DNA from 2 places in the Variovorax sp. PAMC28562 genome. Region 1 is predicted to be linked to the other one. Evidence: riboswitches for the same ligand, from Rfam matches in the RefSeq annotation. Region 1 holds a riboswitch; the other holds the start of a gene.
The links. Region 1 has a riboswitch for S-adenosylhomocysteine ahead of metH (methionine synthase). Riboswitches for the same ligand answer to the same signal wherever they lie in the genome.
Positions count from the first base shown of each region.

Region 2: another riboswitch for S-adenosylhomocysteine. It lies ahead of ahcY (adenosylhomocysteinase); the one in region 1 lies ahead of metH (methionine synthase).

Region 1 is NZ_CP060296.1:1,328,551-1,332,232, reverse strand. Features, by position in the region: gene metH (methionine synthase) at 1-2,188, opposite strand, end outside; S-adenosyl-L-homocysteine riboswitch at 2,230-2,313, opposite strand; gene dinG (ATP-dependent DNA helicase DinG) at 2,363-3,682, opposite strand, start outside.
Region 2 is NZ_CP060296.1:441,477-445,158, reverse strand. Features, by position in the region: gene H7F36_RS02215 (peptide chain release factor 3) at 1-716, opposite strand, end outside; gene H7F36_RS02210 (phasin family protein) at 843-1,313, opposite strand; gene H7F36_RS02205 (hypothetical protein) at 1,483-2,175, opposite strand; S-adenosyl-L-homocysteine riboswitch at 2,279-2,347, shown strand; gene ahcY (adenosylhomocysteinase) at 2,424-3,682, shown strand, end outside.

The DNA.
Region 1 (3,682 bases):
CGGTCTGCTGGCGCATGCCATACCAGGTCATGGCGACTTCGGTGCGGCTCTCGTCGGTATAGAACTCGATGTCGTCGTCGTTCACCGTGTTGGCGGGCCAGAAACCGACGATGCCGCTGGCGCTGAGCCAACGCCCTTCGATCAGGCGCTTCAACATGCGCTGACCGTCGGCATACACGCGCACGGCTTCGGTTCCGACCACCTCGTCTTTCAGGATGGCGGGAAACGGACCCGCGAGGTCCCAGGTCTGGAAGAACGGGCCCCAGTCGATGTACTTGGCGAGCTCGGTCAGGTCGTAGTTCTTGAACACGCGGCGACCGATGAACTTGGGCACCGGCGGCGTGTAGTTCTTCCAGTCGATCGGCGTCTTGTTGGCCCGCGATTTCGCCAGCGACCACATCGGTATCTGCTTCTTGTTGGCGTGCTGCAGTCGCACCTTTTCGTAGTCGGCGTTGAGTTCTTCGATGTACTTGGTCGCGTTGTCCGAAAGGAGGCTCTGCGCCACACTCACGCTGCGCGAGGCATCGGGCACGTAGACGACCGGGCCCTCGTAGTGCGGCGCGATCTTGACGGCCGTATGCACGCGACTGGTGGTCGCGCCACCGATCATCAGCGGGATTTTCTTGATGCGGAAATGGTCGTCGCGCTGCATCTCGCCGGCGACATACTGCATCTCTTCGAGGCTCGGCGTGATGAGGCCCGAGAGCCCCACGATGTCGGCGCCCTCGACCTTGGCGCGCGCCAGAATTTCGTGGCACGGGACCATCACGCCCATGTTCACCACTTCGAAGTTGTTGCACTGAAGCACGACGGTGACGATGTTCTTGCCGATGTCGTGCACGTCGCCCTTCACCGTCGCGATGATGATCTTTCCCTTGGTGCGCACATCGCGCCCCGCGGCTTCGTCGAGCAGTTTTTCCGCCTCGATGTAGGGCAGCAAATGCGCCACGGCCGACTTCATCACGCGGGCCGACTTGACCACCTGCGGCAAGAACATCTTGCCCTGGCCGAACAGATCGCCCACGACGTTCATGCCGGCCATGAGCGGCCCTTCGATCACGTGCAGCGGCCGGCCGCCCTTCGCCAAAATGATCTGGTAGGCCTCCTCGGTGTCGTCGACGATGAAGTCGGTGATGCCGTGCACCATCGCATGCGACAGCCGCTGGTCGACCGCCACCGGATGCTCCGACGTGCCGCGCCACTCGAGCTTCTTGCTCTCGTCCTTGGCGCCGCTCTTGGCCGTCTCGGCCACTTCGACGAGGCGCTCGCCAGCGTCTTCGCGGCGGTTGAGCACCACGTCTTCCACCCGCTCGCGCAGCACCGGCTCGAGGTCGTCGTACACGCCGACCATGCCGGCATTCACGATGCCCATGTCCATGCCCGCCTTGATGGCGTGGTACAAAAATACAGTGTGGATGGCCTCGCGCACCGGGTCGTTGCCGCGAAAGCTGAAGCTCACGTTCGACACGCCACCCGACACCCGTGCGCCCGGCAGGTTTTGCTTGATCCAGCGCGTCGCGTTGATGAAGTCGACCGCGTAGTTGTTGTGCTCTTCGATGCCGGTCGCGATGGCGAAGATGTTCGGGTCGAAGATGATGTCTTCAGGCGGAAAGCCGACCTCGTCGACCAGGATGCGATAGGCCCGCTCGCAGATTTCGATCTTGCGCTGGTAGGTGTCGGCCTGGCCCTTTTCGTCGAACGCCATGACCACCGCTGCCGCGCCGTAACGCCGCACCAGCTTGGCCTGCCGCTTGAAGCCGTCGACGCCTTCTTTCATCGAGATCGAGTTGACGATGCCCTTGCCCTGGATGCAGCGCAGCCCCGCTTCGATGACGTCCCACTTGGAGCTGTCGACCATGATCGGCATCCGCGCGATGTCGGGTTCGCTGGCGATCAGGTTGAGAAACCGGACCATGGCAGCCTTGCTGTCGAGCATGGCCTCGTCCATGTTGATGTCGATTACCTGCGCGCCGTTCTCGACTTGCTGGCGTGCTACCGCGAGCGCCTCCTCGAACTGACCGTTCAAGATCATTCGGGCAAATGCTTTCGAACCGGTGACGTTGGTGCGCTCGCCGATGTTGACGAACAAGGCGCCCTCGCCGATGGTGACCGGCTCCAGGCCGGAGAGCATCAGCGGCGGAGGAATCGGGGTACCTGAGGTCTCTGGGGACTCGGAGTTCGGGGACATCTGGGACATCTGGGACACGGGCTCACCTGTAGATTTTTGAAATCAGGTGAGCGTCGTTGCGATCCCGAGCCTGACGTGACCGGGTCTTGAGAAAGACCGGTCAACGCTGCAACGCTCCTCGAGAGACTCAATTTTAGGCGGCTTTCGGATCGTCGATGCCGCGTGAGGGTTTGGTCAAACGACCACCGCCACCTCCGCCGCACACACAGTCGTCAGCGCAAACGCCGGCAAGCCCTGCAGCAACCGTTGCCCATAAGACGTACGAACCAGCCGCCGGTCATAGCAGTACACGCTCGCCCGATCGTCCTCGCTGCGGATCGCGCGACCGACCCACTGCGCCAAACGGATCGCCGTGGCCGGCACCACCAACTCGGTGAAAGGATCGCGGCCGACTGTACGCAGCCACTCGGCGCGCGCTTCGCTCACCGGATCGTCGGGTGATGCGAACGGCAGCTTGGCGATGAAGACCGACTCACACAGCTTGCCCGGCAGATCCAGCCCTTCGCCAAACGACTGCATGCCGAAGATGATCGAAGGCAGGCCCTCGGCCACGCGGTGGCGGTGCGTGGCCATCAACTGCTGGCGCGGCATCGCCGTCTGCAGCAGCACGATGGACTTCAGGCGGGACGTCAGCGCCTCGACGGCCATGCGCAATTGCTCCCGCGAGGTGAACAGCACGAGCGCACCGTGCCGCACATCGGCCAGATCGCGCATCAAGGCTTTCACCATCTCGGCGACATAGGCGGCAGCTTCGCGCGGATCGGCTCGGGTCTCGACCGCGATGAGCTTGCCTTGCTTGGCGTAGTCGAACGGGCTGGGCACTTCGAGCGTGGTCGCGACGCCTTCCTCGTGCAAACCGTGCAGCCCCGACTCGCGCAAGAAAAAATCAAAGCGTCCGCAGCTGGTCAACGTGGCCGATGTGAGCACTGCGCCGCGCACCTTGTTCCACAGGTTGTTGCGCAGCGTCGCGCCGGGCAGCAACGGACTCGCGTGGGCTTGCAGCGTGGCCAGGTCGCCATCGACTTCCAGCGTGAACCATTTGGCGGCCGGCGCTGCACCGGGCGTTGCGTCGCGCAGCAGCAGTTGAGCGGTGTCGAGTGTCTGTTCGAGCCGTGGCGCCAGCGCGCCGAGTTGGGCATACATGGCGGACAGCCGGCGGGCGAGCGCGGGCTGGTCGCGCATTTCGGCTCGCAACGCGCTCGCGATGACACGCAACGCATCCAAAAATCCGGATGCATGGTGCGCCACCCGACCGAGTGGTCCCTGCAGCGCTTCCGGCAGTTCACCGAGCGGCAAACGTGCCCGGGATGTGTTGCGACCCGTTGCGTTGAAGGCGTTCGCGAGGCCGGTCTGGAGCGCTTCTCCGTACAGCTCCATCACCAGCCGCTCGACCTGTTGCAGTGCCTGTCGCATCTGCGAGGCATGCATCGGAATGTCGGCCACCTCGGTCACCTCCAGCCGCACACCGACGCGCACCGCACGCTGGGCCAGCCG
Region 2 (3,682 bases), 890 kb from region 1:
CGGTCCCACGTCGGCGAGGCACCGGTTGCCAGTTCCATGCTCTGCTCGGCAGATTCGAACTCGCTGCCGAAGCGCTTGATGAGCTCGGCGCGGTTGTCGAGGCGAATCGTCTCGAACTCCTGCGGCAGTCGCTCCTTGCCGGAGTCGAACACCGTCATGGTCTGCGTGCGCAGATTCATGATGCCGCCGAAGGATTTGCCCTGACCGACCGGCCAGGTCATCGGTACGCAGGGCATGCCGAGCTCGCGTTCGATCTCGTCCATGATGTCCAGCGGCTCGCGCACTTCGCGGTCCATCTTGTTGACGAACGTGATGATGGGCGTGTCGCGCTGCCGGCAGACTTCGATCAGGCGGCGCGTCTGGGCTTCGACGCCGTTGGCCGCGTCGATCACCATCAGGGCCGAGTCGACCGCGGTGAGTACGCGGTAGGTGTCTTCTGAAAAGTCCTTGTGGCCGGGCGTGTCGAGCAGGTTGATGACGTGGTCGCGGTACAGCATCTGCATGACCGATGAGGCGACCGAAATGCCGCGCTGCTTTTCGATCTCCATCCAGTCGGATGTGGCATGCCGCGTGGCCTTGCGCGCCTTGACCGATCCGGCAATCTGAATCGCTCCTGAGAACAGCAAGAGCTTTTCAGTGAGCGTGGTCTTGCCGGCGTCTGGGTGGGAGATGATCGCGAAAGTGCGACGGCGACGGGTTTCGGAGGCGAAAGACAAAGTGGGCAATCTGCGGGGGGATTGCCCGATTTTACGGATGCGCTCCTGGCTTCTCTCGCACGGGGCTAGCGCGACGCCACAAAGCCGTGGTCATGCCGGTCGCGTCGAGCGCGCCGGCAGCACCAATCACTTGCGCTGCAGCAGCTTGGTCACTTCGTCGACGTTGTCCTGCACCCGCTGGCGCACGACTTCGAAGGCGTCCTTCTGCGACTTGGCCGCCAGGTCGGCCAGCTCCTTGATGTCGTCGATGGCACGCTGGAACGAGGCGCGGCCTAGTTCGTCGAGCTTGGCAAGATTTTCTTTCGGGTCTTTACCGGGCATCGCCTTCGCTGCCGACTGCCATTCGCTGATGGCGCTCTTGATCATTTCGGTCTGCCGCTGCACCACCGTTTGCAGGCCCTGGTATGACTTTTCGTTGGCCTGCATCACGGCCTGGAGATCCTTGCGGCCGGTGTCGAGCAACTTGCTGCCGGCGCCGGTCAGGTTGACGTTTTGCAGCCGCTCGGCCATGCCCTTGAGCATGTCGGCCGGGCTGGGGATCTTTGTGCCGCCCTGCGTGGCAGTGGACTTTGCAGCGGCTTTCTTGGCGGTGGCCATGGGAATCTCCTGAGGTTGAGGATGGCGGACAACACGCCTGCAAGCGGCGGAAATCCGTCGCCACGATACGCCCCGACAACGCTGCTGCGGTGATCCTCTTCGCAAAATTACTTGCGGGATTTCCCTTGGGTCGCGCAGCGTATGCGGCGCGACCCGTTCGGCTCAGCGATTACATCGGCGGCGTGAAGCCGTTGCGGCCGGCCAGCACACGCAGCGCGGTCGGTGTGCCGTTGCGCTCTTGCGCATTGATCAGCACGTTGGCGCCGGGCACCAGCAAGGCATCGGTGGCTGGCTTGAAGGTCACGACAGGAACGTTCGGCGGAACGATCAGGGTCTTTTCGCCACCCTTGTAGCTGAGTTTGAGTTGCTGGCCGCCGCGCACGTTCTTCGGCGCCGCGGCGAGGTCGGCCACCGTCGCATTGGTCATGGTGCTCTGCGGCTGCAAGTCCCATGGGAAATGGCCTTCGCCGGTTCCACGCGCGGCCTCGGGGAACACCAGAACTTCGAGCGCCTTTTGCGTGCCGTCTGCCTGCGGCATGGCTGCAGTGCCGATGAAGCTGCCTTGCTTGATGTCGCTCAGCTTGATGCGGTACACCTCGGAGATCGGCATGTCGGCGACCCTTGCAAGCGAAACGACTTCGCCGCTGCGGTCCTTCACGACCACCTTGCTTTGGTCTACGTAGACGACGGTGCCGCGAATTCGGACGGTCGGGGCGGCGGGAGCGGCAGATGGCGTGGCCGCCGGGCTCTGCGCAGCGGCGGCGAGCGGCAGGACGGCTGCGCCGAACAGCGTGGCCGACGCCAGAAGCACAGACGCAAGCGGCGAGAACCTGCGGAAAGACGATGTGGAGGGTGTGTTCATATCGCACGAGGGTAATGCGCCGCAGGAATTTCGGTTTGTCGGCGGTGACGCCGACCCTTCCGGGCGGTGACGCACGCAATCGGGCGTCTGCGCTAAAATTCGTCGTTCCGAGGAGCGTTGCAGCGCCATCAGGCGTGAGGCTCGGACCACATCGCAACCACGCTCAACCGCTGTTCTCGCGGTGAGTCGATCTATAGGTCTACCTTCCCGAGCGCGGCGGCAATTCTCAAACTTGCTTTGGAGTTCTTATGAGCGCTGTTCTCGAATCCGCATCCGCCGTCGCAATCCCTCTCAAATTGACCGATCAGGCCATCGCCGACATCACGCTGGCCGCTTGGGGCCGCAAGGAAATCCGCATCGCGGAGACCGAAATGCCGGGCCTGATGGCCATTCGCTCCGAGTTCGCGAAGTCGCACCCGCTCAAGGGCGCGCGCATCACCGGCTCGATCCACATGACGATTCAAACCGCGGTGCTGATCGAAACGCTGCAAGCCCTCGGCGCCGACGTCCGCTGGGCATCGTGCAACATCTTCTCGACGCAAGACCACGCAGCCGCCGCCATCGCAGCCGCTGGCACGCCAGTGTTCGCCGTCAAGGGCGAGACGCTGACCGACTACTGGGACTACACCCACGCCATTTTCGACTTCGGACCCAAGGGCTCGAAGGGCGAAGGCCCCAACATGATCCTGGACGACGGCGGCGACGCCACGTTGCTGATGCATTTGGGCCAGCGCGCTGAAAAAGACCTGGGCGTTCTCGCGAACCCGACCAGCGAAGAAGAGCGCATCCTTTACGCCGCGATCAAGGCCAAGATCGCTATCGACAGCACCTGGTACACCCGCAAAGCCGCCGAGATCATCGGCGTGACCGAAGAAACCACCACGGGCGTTCATCGCCTGAACGAGATGTCGGCGAACGGCACGCTGCAGTTTCGCGCCATCAACGTGAACGATTCGGTCACCAAGAGCAAGTTCGACAACCTGTACGGTTGCCGTGAATCTCTGGTCGACGCCATCAAGCGCGCAACCGATGTGATGATCGCCGGCAAGGTGGCGGTCGTCGTGGGCTACGGCGACGTGGGCAAGGGCTCGGCACAAGCGCTGCGCGCCTTGTCGGCGCAGGTATGGGTCACCGAGGTCGATCCGATCAATGCGCTCCAGGCTGCAATGGAAGGCTACAAGGTCGTGACCATGGAATACGCTGCCGACAAGGCAGATATCTTCGTGTCGGCGACCGGCAACCTGTCCGTCATCACGCACGACCACATGGTCGCCATGAAAGACCAGGCCATCGTTTGCAACATCGGTCACTTCGACAACGAAATCGATGTCGTGTCGATCGAGAAGTACGAGTGGGAAGAGATCAAGCCGCAAGTCGACCACATCACCTTCCCGGACGGCAAGAAGATCATTTTGCTGGCCAAGGGTCGCCTGGTGAACCTGGGCTGCGGCACGGGCCACCCGAGCTTCGTGATGTCGTCGTCGTTCGCCAATCAGGTCATCGCGCA